Regions from separate parts of the Kocuria sp. CH-021 genome, predicted to be linked through region 2. Evidence: riboswitches for the same ligand, from Rfam matches in the RefSeq annotation. Region 2 holds a riboswitch; the other holds the start of a gene.
The links. A riboswitch is a leader RNA that binds a small molecule or an ion and turns the genes downstream of it on or off. The one in region 2 is predicted to bind S-adenosylmethionine.

Region 1: another riboswitch for S-adenosylmethionine. It lies ahead of ACPYN7_RS17025 (methylenetetrahydrofolate reductase); the one in region 2 lies ahead of ACPYN7_RS03580 (O-acetylhomoserine aminocarboxypropyltransferase/cysteine synthase family protein).

Annotation. Positions count from the first base shown of each region.
Region 1 covers NZ_JBNAFK010000030.1:11,276-19,380, reverse strand. Annotated here, with positions in the region: gene metE (5-methyltetrahydropteroyltriglutamate--homocysteine S-methyltransferase) at 1-578, opposite strand, end outside; gene ACPYN7_RS17025 (methylenetetrahydrofolate reductase) at 644-1,570, opposite strand; SAM riboswitch class I at 1,642-1,748, opposite strand; gene ACPYN7_RS17020 (glycosyltransferase) at 1,953-2,948, shown strand; gene ACPYN7_RS17015 (hypothetical protein) at 2,945-4,360, shown strand; gene ACPYN7_RS17010 (ArsR/SmtB family transcription factor) at 4,407-4,763, shown strand; gene ACPYN7_RS17005 (SRPBCC family protein) at 4,767-5,264, shown strand; gene ACPYN7_RS17000 (VOC family protein) at 5,267-5,695, shown strand; gene ehuA (ectoine/hydroxyectoine ABC transporter ATP-binding protein EhuA) at 5,762-6,607, opposite strand; gene ehuD (ectoine/hydroxyectoine ABC transporter permease subunit EhuD) at 6,594-7,235, opposite strand; gene ehuC (ectoine/hydroxyectoine ABC transporter permease subunit EhuC) at 7,232-7,963, opposite strand; gene ehuB (ectoine/hydroxyectoine ABC transporter substrate-binding protein EhuB) at 7,966-8,105, opposite strand, start outside.
Region 2 covers NZ_JBNAFK010000003.1:227,559-235,663, reverse strand. Annotated here, with positions in the region: gene ACPYN7_RS03605 (gluconokinase) at 1-566, opposite strand, end outside; gene ilvD (dihydroxy-acid dehydratase) at 794-2,626, shown strand; gene ACPYN7_RS03595 (alanine/glycine:cation symporter family protein) at 2,839-4,317, shown strand; gene ACPYN7_RS03590 (OsmC family protein) at 4,378-4,899, shown strand; gene ACPYN7_RS03585 (CoA-binding protein) at 4,964-5,458, opposite strand; gene ACPYN7_RS03580 (O-acetylhomoserine aminocarboxypropyltransferase/cysteine synthase family protein) at 5,455-6,798, opposite strand; SAM riboswitch class I at 6,880-6,978, opposite strand; gene ACPYN7_RS03575 (SLC13 family permease) at 7,089-8,105, opposite strand, start outside.

The DNA of each region.
Region 1 (8,105 bases), on a different contig from region 2:
AGCCGCCGCAGCGGGTCGAAGCCCGCGGGGGCGTCGTCGTCGGCCTTGGCGAGGAGGAGGAAGGACACGGGTCCCACGAGGACCGGCCGGACGGTGAAGCCGTGCGCCGCGGCGCGGCGGACGTCCGCCACCAGCCGGTCGGCGGTGGCGCGGAACGGGGTGTCCGGGCCGATCTCCGGCACGAGGTAGTGGTAGTTGGTGTCGAACCACTTGGTGAGCTCGAGCGGGGCGCGGCCGGCGTCCCCGCGGGCGAGCACGAAGCTCGCGTCGAGGTCGAGCCGGCCCTCGGGGTCGGCGAGGTCGGCGAAGCGGGACGGGACCGCCCCGAGGGCCACGGTGGTGTCCAGCACCTGGTCGTAGAGGGGGAACGCCGCGGGCAGGGACGAGTCCCGGGCGCCGAGGCCCAGCTCCACGAGCCGGCGGTGGGTCGCCAGCTGCAGCTGGGCGGCCGCCGACTCGAGCTCCTCGCGGGTCGAGCGCCCGGCCCAGTAGGCCTCGAGGGCCTTCTTCAGCTCGCGGCGGCGGCCGATCCGGGGGTAGCCGGTGATGGTGGCGGCGGGGAACGGGACAGTGCTCATGGGGATCTCCTGAAGGGTGTCGTGAGGTCGAGAGGTCTCGTGCGGAACGGTGGGGCGGTGCGTGCTCACGCGGGGAGCAGCAGGTCGTCGAGCGGGACGGGCACGTGCGGGGCGCGGGGGAGGTCCACGTGCTCCAGCAGGTCCAGCGCGGCCCGGTGCTCGTTGAAGGTGTAGAGGTGCAGGCCGGGAGCCCCGGCGTCCAGGGCGGCGCGGGCCAGCCGGGCCGCGAAGGCCACGCCGGCGCGGTGCCGCTCCGCGGGGCCGGACGCGTCCTCCAGCGCGGCGGCCAGGCCGGGATGGGGCGCCAGGCCGGCCAGCCGGCACAGGGTCCGCAGCCGCCCCGGATCGGTGACCGGCATGATCCCGGGGACGATCGGGATGGTCACCCCCGCCGCCGTCGCCGCCGCGACCAGGCGCTCGTAGCGCTGCGGGCGGAAGTAGACCTGCGTGATCGCGAAGTCCGCCCCGGCGCGCTGCTTGGCCAGCAGCACCTCCACGTCGTGCCGGAACGAGGGCGACTCCGGGTGCCGGGTCGGATAGGCCGCCACGCCCACGGCGAGCCGGCCGGCCGCCAGGGAGGCCGTGTGGCGCTGCTCGACCTCGCGCACGAGCTCCACGAGCTCGCCGGCGTGCCGCAGCTCGCCCGGCGCCGCCTCCGGGTCCCGGTCCCCGCGCAGGGCCAGGACGCCCCGCACGCCGCGGCGGACCAGGGTGGCCACGGTCCGCTCCAGCTCGGCCCGGCTGCTGCCGACGCACGTCAGGTGCGCCAGGGGCCGCAGGCTCGTGCGCGCCAGGAGGTGGTCGAGCAGGGCGAGCGAGCTGTCCCGGCGCTGCTCGTCCCCGCTGTACGTCACCGAGACGTGGTCGGGACGGGTGGGCTCGAGCTCCTCGATGGTCCGCAGCAGCGTCGCGGCGCTCGCCGCGCCGCGGGGCGGATAGAGCTCGTAGGACAGGGACGGCGGCGCCGGCCGGGCGATCGGGCGTGGTGTCACGTTCTTCCTCCAAGGGTCACCCCGAGGGAGGGCGGCAACCGTCCCGGGGCGGACCCGGGAGGGAAGCGACAGCTCCATCGGTCCTGGCGGGAGCACCGTTCCGCGCACCCCGTGGCGGGGGCGCGGATGGTTGCTGCGGCGTCGACGAGCCAGGTCTCTCGGCCGCTCTGGATAGATGCAGGACCCATTCCAGCGGCCGCCCCGCCGTGCTGCCAAGTGCGGGCGCCCAGAAGACGCCGGAGCGCGGACTGTGACGACCGGGACGTCACGGGGCGCAACACGGACGCACGGCGACGCACGGGCGGTGGAGGGCGGTCCGGCGCCCGGGCCCGGCCTCGGCATAATGGACGGGCCCCCGCCCGGACCGCAGGAACGAGTGCCCATGCCTCCCACCCCCCGCATCGTGGCCGTCGTGCCGTGCCACAACGAGGAAGCGGCGATCGCGAAGGTCGTCACGGATCTGCACGCCGCCGTGCCCGGCATCGAGGTGCACGTCTACGACAACTGTTCGACGGACGGCACCGCCGAGGCCGCCCGGCGGGCCGGGGCGCAGGTCCGGCGCGAGGAGGAGAAGGGCAAGGGCAACGTGGTCCGGCGGGCCTTCGCGGACCTGGACGCCGACGTCTACCTGCTCGTCGACGGCGACGACACCTACGACGTCGCCGACGCCCCCGCCATGATCGACACCCTGCTGTCCGGGCCCTACGACCACGTGCTGGGCGTGCGCCGGCAGACCACCAGCACCGCGTACCGGTCGGGGCACGAGTCCGGCAACAGGTTCTTCAACGGGCTCGTGAGCTTCGCCTTCCGCCGGAAGGTCTCCGACATGCTCAGCGGCTACCGGGTCTTCTCGCGCCGCTTCGTCAAGTCCTTCCCCGCGCTCTCGCGCGAGTTCGAGATCGAGACGGAGCTGACCGTCCACGCGGTCAACGCGCGGGTGCCGCAGGCCGAGGTGGCCGTGGGCTTCCGGGACCGGGCCGCCGGCAGCGAGAGCAAGCTGCGGACCTACCACGACGGCTTCCGGATCCTCGGCATCTTCGGGCAGCTGCTCTTCCACGAGCGGCCCCTCCTGGTCACCGGCGCCGTCTCCCTGGCCCTGTTCCTGCTGGGCCTGGCCCTCGGCCTGCCCGTGGTGGTGGAGTTCGCGGGCACCGGTCTCGTCCCCCGCTTCCCGACGGCGTTCCTGGCCGCCTCCCTGGTGCTCCTGGCGGGGGTGTTCCTGCTCATGGGCGTGCTCCTGAGCGGCCAGGCGAAGATCCGCCGGGAGACCTCCCGGCTGTTCTACCTGCGCCACCCGGCTCCCCCGTGGAGCGGCGGGGAGGCGCCGGACCGGACCGCCGGGGGCGGCCGCACGGAGGACCGGCGGCAGGTCCCGTGAGCGCGGGGCGCGAGGCCGTGCGGTCGCGGCTGCACCTCCTGCTGCCCTGGGCCCAGGGGCTGGGAATGCTCCTGGTCCTGCAGTTCGCCCTGTTCGGGCTGCTGACGCTGGGCCAGGCCGTGCCGGACCGGCCCGTCGTCGAGCACCTCGTCGCGGCGGTCGAGGACGGCACCTACGGGCCCATCGACACGATCGACCGGATGGGCACCCCCGCGGACACCTTCACCGAGTGCGTCGTGGCGGGCACGGGCCTGGGGGCGTCCCCGGAGGAGTCCGCGTTCAGCCGGGCGGTCCGGATGCCCCGGCTGGCCACCTGCGGCGGAGGCCCGGAGCAGCTGCGGGCGATCTCCGAGGGGGCCGTGCTCACCGACAACGACTACTTCAAGTACTGGGCCGGCTACACCGTGATCACGCGCCCCGTGCTGGCCCTGACCGGCCTCGAGGGCCTGCGGATCGTCTCGGGCACCCTCATGCTGCTGGCCCTGGCCGGTGCGTTCCTCGCCGTCCGCGCCGGGACGTCCACCGCCGTGGGACTGGCCCTGGTCCTGCCGTACGTGGTGGGCACGAACCTGCTGTCCACGCCCTCGACGTCCTTCAGCCAGTCCATCTCCATCGCCTTCATCTTCCTGTCCGTGATCCTCTCCGCCCTCGGGGCGGCGCGCTCGCCCCGGGCGGCCTGCGCGGGGGCGGCCCTGGGCGGGGCGCTCTTCTGCTTCGTGGACCTCCTCACGACCCCCGCCGTGCCGTGGGCGATGTCCGCCTTCGCCGTGGGGGCCGTGACGTGGTTCCACCGCCGCGAGCTCGGCGCGACCCTCGTGGCGGTGCTCCTCGCCGGGGCGGTCTGGCCGGTGGCCTTCGCGGTCACCTGGCTCGCCCGGTGGGTCTTCGCGGGGGCGTTCCTGGGCTTCCCGGCCACCCTGGAGGTGGTCCGCCGCAACGTGGGCAACCGGACCGGGGGCGACCACGCCCGGGTCTCCGAGGCGTTCGGCGCAGGGGCGCGCGTCAACGTGTCCTACTGGTGGCAGATGGTGCCCACCTCGGGGCTCGTGCTGACCGGCTGCCTGCTCGCGGCGGGCGTGGGCCTGGCCCTGGCGCTGCGCCGGGGCGGGTTCGCCCGCTGGGGCGCCGCCGCGGTGCTGGCCCTGCCGGCCGCGGCCGTGCCCGTCTGGTACACGGTGCTCAGCAACCACTCCCAGATCCACGCGTTCTTCGTCAACCGCGGGGTCGCGGCCGCGCTGGCCGTCGTCACGGCCGCGTGCCTGGCCGCGGCCGTGCGGCCGCGGCCCGAGCCCGGGGTGCCGCGCTCCGGGCGCTCGCCGGACGGGACGGCGCAGGTCCCCGGCGAGCCCGGGGAGGCTCCCGGCCGTTCCGAACCGGTCCCGGGTCTTGCCCCGCGCGCCCCACGGACGTAGCCTTTAACAACCAACAGGTTGATCAAGGAATCAGTTGACAAACACCGTGGACCCCGGCGACGACGACCTCCTCGACAAGGCCTTCCTGGCCCTCGCCGACCCGGTCCGCCGCCGCATCGTCGCCCGGCTCAGCCGGGGGCCGGCCACGGTCACCGAACTGGCGGAACCCTTCGCGATCTCCAAGCAGGCGGTCTCGAAGCACATCCAGGTCCTCGAGCAGGCGCAGCTCGTCACGCGCACCCGTGACGCCCAGCGCCGGCCCGTCCACCTGGACCCCGCACGGCTCGAGGCGCTCACCGCGTGGATCGACCGGTACCGGCTGGTCCGGGAGGAGCAGTTCCGCCGCCTCGACGCCGTGCTCGACACCCGAGCCGCGGACCGCGGCGAGCACACCCAGGACTGAACCATGGGACACCCACTGCACCTGACCGTCCCCGACGGCCTGCCCTTCATCGACTTCGAGCGCGAGTTCGACCACCCGGTGGCCGAGGTCTTCCGCGCCCACGCGGACCCCGAGCTGTTCCGGCAGTGGATCGGGCCCCGGGGACTCGAGACCCGGATCGACGACTTCGACTTCCGTCCCGGCGGTGCCTACCGCTTCGTCCAGCACGGCCGGGACAGCGCGGAGGAGTACGCCTTCCGCGGCGTCTTCCACACGGTGCGCGAGAACGAGCTGGTCGTCCAGACCTTCGAGTACGAGGGCTGGCCCGACGCGGTGGACCTCGAGTACCTGCACTTCGAGGACCTGGGCGGCGGCCGGTGCCGGCTGCGCGGGCGCGCCGTCCACGCCTCGCAGGAGGCCCGCGACGGGATGGCCGCCTCGGGCATGGAGAAGGGCATGGCCGAGGGCTACGAACGGCTCGACGAGCTGCTGGGCGGGCGCACCGAGCAGGGCGGGGCCTGAGCGTGGACTGGACGCTCGAGGTGGTCCTGCTGCCGGTCGCGGACATCGACCGCGCGATCGGGTTCTACCGGGACGGGGTCGGCTTCCACCTCGACCACCGCACGACCGGGGAGCAGGCGGACTTCGCCCAGCTCACCCCGCCCGGGTCGGGGTGCTCGATCGTGGTCGGGAACCTGCCCGCCCACCGGGAGATGACCCCCGGGTCGGTGCGCGGGCTGCAGCTCGTGGTCCCCGACGCGGCCTCGGCCCGCGCGGAGCTGCTGGCCCGCGGCGTGCCGGCGGGGGAGCTCACCGTGGTGGACGAGCGGGACGGCGGCACGCTCTTCGGGTTCGCCGATCCGGACGGCAACACGTGGGTGGTGCAGCAGCTGCGGACCCGGGCCGAGCGGCCGCTGATCCCCCGGCAGCGGCCGGCGACCGGGGACGGATGAACCACGGCCGGGCCGGCCGGCCGCCGGATCCCGTGGTCGGCCGGGCTCGGTCGCCGGGGGCCCGGCTCAGAGGATCGCCCGCAGGAAGGTCTTCGTCCGTTCGTTCCTCGGTGCGGTGAAGATGTCCTCGGGGCTGCCGTCCTCCACGATCCGCCCGCCGTCGAACATCATCACCCGGTGCGACACGTCGCGGGCGAACTGCATCTCGTGGGTGACGATGAGCATGGTGATGTCCGTGGTCTCGGCGACCTCGCGCAGGACGTTGAGCACGTCGTCCACGAGCTCGGGGTCGAGCGCGGACGTCACCTCGTCCAGGAGCAGGATCTCCGGGTCCATCGCGAGCGCCCGGGCGATGGCCACGCGCTGCTGCTGGCCGCCGGAGAGCCTCGAGGGGTGCTCGGAGGCCTTCTCCTCCAGCCCCACCTGCTTCAGCAGACCCATGGCACGCTCCTGCGCCTCGCCCTTCTTCAGTCCCAGCACGTGCACGGGGGCCTCGATGATGTTGTCCAGCACGCTCATGTTGGGGAACAGGTTGAACTGCTGGAAGACCATGCCGATCCGCCGGGTGATCTGCTTCCTCCGCTTGGCGGGCAGCTCCACCCGCCGCCCGTTGCGCAGCTCGTGGGTCAGCGGCTCCCCGCCCACGAGGATGAACCCTTCCGTCAGGTCCTCCAGGGTCATCAGGAGCCGCAGGATGGTGGTCTTGCCCGATCCGCTGGGGCCGATCAGGGTGACCCGCTCGCCGCGGTCCACGGTGAAGCCGAGTCCGTCGAGCACGGTGTGGTCGCCGAAGCGCTTGACGACGTCACGGAACTCCACCGCGGGCACGCGCCCGGGGTCGCCGGCCGCGGACCCGGGGTCCCGGGGGGAGTGCTGTCCTGGGATCTCGTCCCCGTGCTCAGTAGTGGGCAAGGCGCTTCTCCAATCGGCGGATCAGGATGGAGGTCGGATAGCTGGCCAGGAGGAAGATCAGCCCGGCCAGCGTGAACGCCTCCGTGTAGGCGAAGTTGCGGGCCCCGAACTGCTGGGCGGAGGTGACGAGCTCCACCACGGAGATGGCGAACAGGAACGGGGTGTCCTTGAACATGGCCACGGCGTAGTTGCCCAGTGAGGGGATCGTGGCGCGGAGAGCCTGCGGCAGGACCACGGCCTGCCAGGTCCTCGAGGCCGGCAGGGACAGCGCCTGCGCTGCCTCCCACTGCCCCTTGGGCACGGAGTCGATGCCCGCCCGGTAGCTCTCGGCCATGTAGGTGGAGTAGTGCACTCCGATCACCGTGATGCCGATGACCAGCGCGGTCACGTCGGTGAGCAGGTAGTAGACGAACAGCAGCTGGACCACGAGCGGCGTCATCCGGATGAACTCGGTGGTCCAGTGGACGGCCAGCCGCAGCGGAGTGGGCAGCACCCGCTTGAGCACGGCGATGACCAGCCCGAGCAGCGCGGCGATGACCGTGCCGATCACGGTGGCCAGGAGCGTGATCCGGAACCCCTCCAGCAGCAGGGGGATGGCCTCGACAGTGCGTTCCCAGCTCCAGATCACGGCGTCCCGCCCCCGGTCTCGGCGATCTTCGGGCGCACCGGCAGCCAGATCTCGCGCAGGGACGGCCCGCGGCCCAGCGTGTTCTTCGCCCGGACCTCCAGGACGTTCATGCCCAGGTTCAGGGCGTAGGCGAGGACGAAGTAGATCAGCAGCCCGACGGTGAAGGCGAACAGGGTGTCACCGGTGCTCTGCCTCAGCTGGCCCACCCGGAACGTGAGGTCGCTGAGCGTGATGAACGAGACCACCGCCGTGCCCTTCAGGAGCTGGATCAGCAGGTTCGCCAGGGAGGGGATCATGAGCGCCCACGCCTGCGGGAAGACGACGCGGCGCATCCGGTGCGCCCCGGACATCCCGAGGGCGTGCGCGGCCTCCCACTGGCCCCGGTCCACCGAGGCGATGGAGCCCCGGACCACCTCCGCTCCGTACGCGCCGAAGTTGAGCGACAGCGCGAGGACGCCGACCGTCATGGGGTCCAGCCGCACGCCCATCAGGGGCAGGACGAAGAAGAGCCAGAACAGCTGCACGAGCAGGGACGTGCCCCGGAAGAACTCCACGACGACGCGCGCCAGCACCCGCAGGGCGGCGGTCCCGGAGCGGGAGAGCAGCCCCAGCCCCACCGCCAGGACGAAGGCGCCGATCGCCCCGCCCAGCGTCAGCTGCAGGGTGACCAGCACGCCGTCGAGCAGCCGGGGCAGGAACGCCGCCAGCGCCTCGAACCGCTCGCCCACGACTACGCGCCGGGCTCCGTGGCGGTCTCCTCCGCGGTGGGTTCGGGGGCTGCGGTGTCGTCAGCGGTGGGACCGGCGGACACGGTCTGCTCCGGCGTGGGCGCGCCGGCCGCCGTGTCCTCGGCCGTGGGCTGGGCGGTGC
Region 2 (8,105 bases):
AGGTGCACGTACTCGCCCAGGGACATCCACCGCCGCGCCCGCTCCCACGTCTGCGGGTCCGTCTCCCGGATCCAGCGCAGCCGCGGGGCCAGGTACGAGGTGTGCAGGCGGGCTCCGGTGCGCTGGAGGGCGGCGGGCTCGTCGAGCTCGGCGCGCAGCCCGGCCAGCTGCTCGGCGCACCGGGAGTCCGCGTAGGTGAAGCAGGGGGTCACGGCCTCGTCGTCGGCCCCGACGCCCACGAGCGAGGACGCGAAGGTGTCCAGGGCGACGCCGGCCACCCGGCCGGCAAGCGCGTGGTCGGCCAGGACCAGGTCGAGGATCCCGGCCAGCTCCTCGGTGACCTGGTCGGGGTCGATCACGGAGGTGCCGTCGGCCGCCGTGCGGAACTCGTGCTCGATCTTGTGCCGGTAGCCGAGCACCGGGGTCCCCGTGGCGTCGTGCAGCCCGCCGCGGCTGCCCGTCGAGCCGACGTCGAGGGCCATCACCAGCGGGTCGGCGGCGTCCTGCAGGTCCACGCTGAAGTCGGCGCCGTCGTCGGGCCGCGGGGGCTGCGAGTGCTTGCTCATGGGGCCCATCCTCCTGCGGGTCGTGTCGTGGCCCCAGTGTAGGAGCGGCGCCCGGTGCGATGGCCACATGCTGAGACGACCGTCCGGAAGACAGGCGTTGCGGCCCAGAAGCGTATTCTGGACGGCGGACCGCCGGCGGTCGCCCCCGGTGCTCCGCCCCCACGGGCCGCCCGCCCGGCCGCCGGACATCCACCGGACATCCTCGACCAAGGAGACGCAGCTCCGCCATGCCCCACCTCCGCTCCCGCACCTCGACCCACGGCCGCAACATGGCCGGTGCCCGCGCCCTGTGGCGCGCCACCGGCATGGGCGACGACGACTTCGGGAAGCCGATCGTCGCGATCGCGAACTCCTACACGCAGTTCGTGCCCGGCCACGTGCACCTCAAGGACATGGGCGACCTCGTGGCCTCGGCGATCCGGGAGGCCGGTGGGGTGGCGAAGGAGTTCAACACCATCGCGGTCGACGACGGCATCGCGATGGGCCACGACGGGATGCTCTACTCGCTGCCCTCCCGGGACATCATCGCGGACTCCGTGGAGTACATGGTCAACGCCCACCGGGCCGACGCCCTGGTCTGCATCTCCAACTGCGACAAGATCACCCCGGGCATGCTGCTGGCCGCGCTGCGGCTCAACATCCCGGTGGTCTTCGTCTCCGGCGGGCCCATGGAGTCCGGCGAGGCCGTCGAGGGCGTCGTGGAGCACCGCCTGGACCTCGTGGACGCGATGTCCATGGCCGTCGACGAGTCCGTCACCGACGAGCAGCTGGGCCAGATCGAGCGCAACGCCTGCCCCACCTGCGGGTCCTGCTCCGGCATGTTCACCGCCAACTCCATGAACTGTCTCACCGAGGCCCTCGGCCTGTCCCTGCCCGGCAACGGCACCACGCTGGCCACCCAGGTGGCCCGCAAGGAGCTCTTCCTCGAGGCCGGCCGCCGGGTGGTGGACCTGTGCTGCCGGTACTACGAGCAGGACGACGAGTCCGTGCTCCCGCGCAACATCGCCACGAAGGCGGCGTTCGAGAACGCCATGGCCCTCGACATCGCCATGGGCGGGTCCACCAACACGATCCTGCACATCCTCGCCGCCGCCCAGGAGGGCGAGGTGGACTTCACCCTCCCGGACATCGACGACCTGTCCCGCCGGGTGCCCTGCCTGTGCAAGGTCGCGCCCAACTCCACGCGGTTCCACATCGAGCACGTGCACCGTGCGGGCGGGATCCCCGCGATCCTCGGCGAGCTGCGCCGGGCCGGGCTGCTCAACGAGGACGTGCACACGGTGCACGCCCCGGACCTGGCCACCTGGCTGGACGAGTGGGACGTCCGCGGCGGCCGGTCCTCGGAGCGCGCCCGGCGGCTGTTCCACGCCGCGCCCGGCGGCGTGCGCACCACGCAGGCGTTCTCCACGGCCAACACGTTCGAGTCCCTCGACCTCGACGGCGAGGACGGCTGCATCCGCTCCGTGGCGCACGCCTACACCCAGGACGGCGGGCTGGCGATCCTCTACGGCAACATCGCCGAGGACGGAGCGGTCATCAAGACCGCCGGCATCGACGAGGAGCTGTTCCACTTCGTCGGCAAGGCCTTCGTGGTCGAGTCCCAGGACGAGGCCGTGTTCGAGATCCTGTCCAAGAACGTGCAGCCCGGCGACATCGTGGTCATCACCCACGAGGGCCCCAAGGGTGGCCCGGGCATGCAGGAGATGCTCTACCCGACCTCCTACCTCAAGGGCCTCGGTCTGGGCCGGGAGTGCGCGCTCGTCACCGACGGCCGCTTCTCCGGCGGCACCTCCGGCCTCTCCATCGGGCACATCTCCCCGGAGGCCGCCGCCGGCGGCGCCGTGGGGCTCGTCGAGACCGGCGACGAGATCGAGATCGACGTCGCCCGGCGCGTGCTGCGCGTGAACGTGGACGACGCCACGCTCGCCGCCCGCCGGCAGGCCCGGGGCCCCGCGCCCTGGTACCCCACGAAGCCGCGCGAGCGCCAGGTCTCCAAGGCGCTGCGGGCCTACGCCTCGATGGTCACCTCCGCGGACAAGGGAGCCGTGCGCGTGATCTGATCCGCGCCGCCCGTCCCGCGAGGTCGCGGCCGACGGCGACCGGGCACCGTCCGGTCGCCGTCGGCCGCGACCTCGGCGCAGACCGAGGGGGACGAGACGCCGGTCACGTCCACTAGAGTTCCGTCGGGGCGCGCGACCGCTGCGCCCGGTCGTTCACGCGGACCCCCGCAGACCCCACGCCGGGGACCGCGTCGTCACAGTTCGGAGCTGCAATGGAACTCGTCACCGATCTCGTCGGCACCCTCGGCGGCTGGGTGTGGAACGTGGTCTTCGCCATCCTCATCGGGGTGGGCCTCTACCTGACCGTCCGCACCGGTGTGGTGCAGCTGCGGCTGGTCCCGGAGATGTTCCGGGTGCTGGGCGACAAGCCCGGCCTGGCCGAGGACGGCAAGAAGGGCATCTCCGCGTTCCGGGCCTTCACCGTCTCCGCCGCGTCCCGCGTGGGCACCGGCAACATCGCCGGCGTCGCGATCGCCATCAGCCTGGGCGGGCCGGGCGCCGTGTTCTGGATGTGGGTGATCGCCGGGATCGGCGCCGCGAGCGCGTTCACGGAGTCCCTGCTGGGCCAGCTGTACAAGATCAAGGCCCCCACCGGGTACGTGGGCGGACCCGCCTACTACATGGAGCGCGGCATCGGCGCGCGCTGGATGGGGCTGCTGTTCGCCGTCGTCATCACCCTGACCTACGGGTTCGTGTTCAACTCCGTGCAGTCCAACTCGATCGTGGACGCGCTGGGCGGCTCGCTCGGCGTGGACGTCGCCGCCGCCGAGGTCCTGTGGTTCCGGATCCTGGTCGGCGCGGTGCTCGTCGGGCTGACCGCGGCGATCATCTTCGGGGGCATCCGCAGGATCTCCGCGGTCTCCGAGATCGTCGTCCCGTTCATGGCCGTGCTCTACGTCCTGCTGGGCCTGCTCGTGGTCGTGCTGAACGTCGGCGAGGTCCCCGCGGTGCTCGGCCAGATCCTGGAGGGGGCCTTCGGCATCCGCGAGTTCGTCACCGGCGGGCTCATCGGCGTCATCATCCAGGGCATGAAGCGCGGCCTGTTCTCCAACGAGGCCGGCATGGGCTCCGCCCCCAACGCCGGGGCCACCGCGTCCGTGTCCCACCCCGCCAAGCAGGGCTTCCTGCAGGCGCTCGGCGTGTACTTCGACACCTGGCTGATCTGCTCGATCACCGCGTTCATCGTGCTCCTCTCGGACCCCGAGCTCGGCGGCCGGGAGGGCGCGTCCCTCACCCAGTCCGCGCTCGCCCTGCAACTGGGCAACTGGGCGGTGCACTTCCTGACCGTGGCGATCTTCCTCTTCGCGTTCACGTCCGTGATCGGCAACTACTACTACGGCGAGTCCAACATCCGCTTCCTCACGGGCTCGGCCGCGGCGATGACCGCCTACCGCGTGCTCGTGCTGGTGTTCGTCTTCGGCGGTGCCGTGCTGGCCCTGGACCTCGTCTGGTCCCTGGCAGACCTGTTCATGGCGGTCATGGCCACCATCAACCTGGTGGCCCTGGTCCTGCTCTCCGGCGTGGCCGTCCGGGTGCTCAAGAACTACGAGGCCCAGCGCCAGCAGGGGGTCGAGCCGATCTTCCACAGCGGCGACGTCCCGGGTCTGTCCGGACTGGGCGCCTGGGACGGCACGGACGTGGTGACCACCCGCGCCTACTGGGAGGACCGCGTGGCCGAGCGCGCCCGCTGAGCGGACCGGTGCGGACGCCCTGCGTGGTGCCGTCCGCGCCGGACGCTCTACAGTGACAGCATGGAATCTCGAACCCAGATGACCGCCACGGAGCTCCGACAGCTCCAGGCTCCCCTCAAGGACCGCTACCGGGAGGACCCCGGGGCGGCGCGCACGCCCCTGCACTCCCAGGGCGACTTCCGGGACCCCGGACTGACCTGCACGGTCGACACCTGGGCGGGCCCCGTGCGGGGCGGACCGCACGCCGCCACCGGCGGGGACGGCAGCGACGCCTGCTCCGGGGACATGCTCCTCGACGCCCTCCTGGCCTGCGCCGGGGTGACCCTGCGCAGCGTGGCCACCGCCATGGGCGTGGAGGTGCGCTCGGCCGAGCTGACCGCCGACGGCATGTTCGACGCCCGCGGCACGCTGGGCGTCGACCGGACCGTGCCCGTCGGGGTCCAGGACGTCGTGGTGACCGCCCGGGTGGACGCGGAGGTCGACGACAGCGCGCTGGAGCGCCTCGCGCGGGCCACGGAGCGCTACTGCGTGGTCAGCCAGAGCCTGAAGGCGGACGTGCGGTTCGTCCTCGAGCGCGCGTAGCGGCCTGCCGCTCGCGGCGCGGAACGGTCCCGGAGGCCCCAGGCCTCCGGGACCGTTCCGCGTCTCAGGCCAGGACCTGCCGCCTCGCCGAGATGACCCCGGTGTTGAAGCCGGCCAGGTGGAGCCCGCCGTGGAAGCGGGCGTGCTCGATCTTCACGCAGCGGTCCATGACCACCGTGAGCCCGCCCTCCTCGGCGATCCGCGCGGCCTCCTCGTGCCAGGAGCCCAGCTGCAGCCACAGCGTCCTGGCCCCGACGGCCACCGCGTCGCGGGCCACGTCCGGGAGGTCGTCGTGGCGCCGGAACGCGTCGACCACGTCGGGGACCTCCGGCAGGTCCGCCAGCGACGGGTAGACCGGCCGGCCCATGATCTCCCGCAGCACCGGGTTGACGAAGTACACCCGGTACGGCGAGGACGACAGCAGGTAGGTCGAGACGAAGTAGGAGGCGCGGGAGGGCTTGTCGGAGGCCCCCACGATGGCGATCGACTCGGTGCCGTGCAGGATCTTCAGCCGCTCGGGGGCGCTCGGCCCCGTCCAGGTGCGGGTCTCGGCGGTCATCGGAGCACTCCTTCGGCGGTCGGTGCGGACTCCCGGGAGAGCCCGGTCGCCGCGGAGAGGGCCTGGTCCAGGTCCCAGAGGATGTCCTCGACGTCCTCGAGGCCCACCGACAGGCGGATGAGGTCCTCCCGCACCCCGGCCCGCAGCAGCTGCTCGGCGCTCAGCTGCTGGTGGGTGGTCGAGGCCGGGTGCAGGACGAGGGTGCGGGCGTCGCCGATGTTGGCCAGGTGGCTGGCCAGCTGCAGGTTCTCGATGAAGCGGGCGCCGACCTCCCGTCCGCCGAGCCGCTCGGTGGGGGAGACCCCGAACGCGAACACGGCGCCCGGGCCGAGGGGCAGGTACTTCTGCGCCCGGTCGTGGTGGGGATGGCTCGGCAGCCCCGCCCAGTCGACGTAGGAGACGCGCGGGTCCTCCTCCAGCCAGCGCGCGACGACGTGCGCGTTGGCCAGGTGCGCGTCCATCCGCTGCGGCAGCGTCTCGACGCCCTGGAGCAGGTTCCACGCGGACTGGGGCGCCAGGGCGGGGCCGATGTCCCGCAGCTGCTCGGTGCGCAGCCTGGTCAGGAACCCGTACTCCCCGAAGTTCCCCCACCAGGTGACGTCGTTGTACGTCGGCACCGGCTCGGTCATGGACGGGAAGTTGCCGTTCGCCCAGTCGAAGCGGCCGGACTCGACGACGACGCCGCCCAGCGTGGTGCCGTGGCCGCCCAGGAACTTGGTCGCCGAGTGGATGACGATGTCCGCCCCGTGCTCGAACGGGCGGATCAGGTAGGGCGGGGTCATCGTCGAGTCGACGACGAGCGGGACGCCGGCCTCGTGCGCGACCGCGGCGAGGCCCTCCAGGTCGGCGATCTCCCCGGACGGGTTGGCCACGACCTCCGTGTAGACGGCCTTCGTCCCCGGGCGCACGGCGGCCCGGTAGTCGGCGGGGTCCGTGCCCGGGACGAACGTGGTCTCGATGCCGAAGCGGCGCAGGGTGACGTCCAGCTGGGTGACCGTCCCCCCGTAGAGCTGCGCGGAGGCCACGATGTGGTCCCCGGCCTGGGCAAGGGCGGCGAACACGAGGAACTCGGCGGACATCCCGGAGGCGGTGGCCACGGCGCCGATGCCGCCCTCGAGGGAGGCGATGCGCTCCTCGAACGCCGCGACGGTCGGGTTGCCGATGCGGGAGTAGATGTTGCCGTACTTCTGCAGGGCGAACAGGTTGGCGGCGTCGTCGGCGTCCTTGAAGACGAACGAGCTGGTCTGGTAGATCGGGACCGCGCGGGCGCCGTGCTCGGCGTCGGGGGTGCCCCCGGCGTGCAGGGCGCGGGTGCGGAACCCGAACTGGTGGTCGGCCATGGGGAGAACTCCTCGTGCGAGTGGTGCCGCTGGACGGTCCCGGGCGGAGACGGACCCGGGCGAGCGGTCCGGGGGTGCGCTGCTCCATCGGTCCTGGCGGTAGCACCGTGCGGTCTGCGACGTCGACCACGGTTGCTGCGGCGTCGTCGATCCAGGTCTCTCGGCCGCTCGGGATGGCTGCCTCCCATTGTGCTGCCCCGGGCGGCCCCGCGCCAACCGGGCGCACGCTCCGCCGTGCGGCGTCCGGCCGGCCCCGCGGCGGCGGCCGGCCGGACGTGCACGAGAACCGGTCAGATCACCAGGCCCAGCGCGAACGGGCCGATCAGCACGGTGAAGATCGTGATCAGGATGACGCCCACGATGTTGAGCACCACGCCGCCGCGCACCATCTCGGCGATCTTGACCTGGCCGGTGGCGAAGACGATGGCGTTGGGCGGGGTGCCCACCGGCAGCATGAACGCGCACGTGGCCGCCAGCGCCGCCGGGATGAGCAGCGTCATGGGGTCCACCCCGATCCCGACGGCGACCCCGCCCAGGATCGGGATGAACGTGGCGGCCGTGGCGGTGTTGGACGTGATCTCGGTCAGGAGCAGCACGATCAGCACGACCGCGGCCAGCAGCAGCACGATCGGCAGCGCGCCCAGCCCGCTGACCTGCTCGCCGAACCAGGCGTCCAGGCCCGTGCCGGCCACGGCGGCGGCCAGGGACAGGCCGCCGCCGAAGAGCAGGAGCACGCCCCAGGGCAGGCCCTCCTCGGCGTCGTTCCACTCCAGGGTCATGTTCCCCTGCTTGTCGCCGGGGAGCAGGAAGAGCAGCACGCCGGCGCCGATGGCGACCACCGTGTCGTCGAAGAGGTCCAGCCAGGGCAGCTGCTCGCCGATGTCGCCGATCCCGGAGAGCAGCCCCGGGACGATCCAGAAGAACGCCGCGGTCACGAACACGCCCAGCACGATCTTCTCGCCCTGGCTCATCGGGCCGAGGGCGGCGATCTCCTCGTTGATCAGCTCCTTGCCGCCCGGCACCTCGTCGAGGTGGAAGCGGAAGATGACGCGGGTGATGATCAGCCACGCGAGCCCGATGAAGACGATCACGATGGGCACGCCGAGCATCATCCACTGCGCGAAGCCCACGGTCCGGCCCAGCTCCTCGCTGATGTAGCCGGCGACGATCGCGTTGGGCGGGGAGCCCAGCAGCGTGCCCAGGCCGCCGATGGTGGCCGCCCAGGCGATCGCCAGGACCAGGGCCACGCCGAACAGGCGCACGTCGCGGTCGTCGATGACGTCGCTGATGGCCTTGCCGGAGCGGAT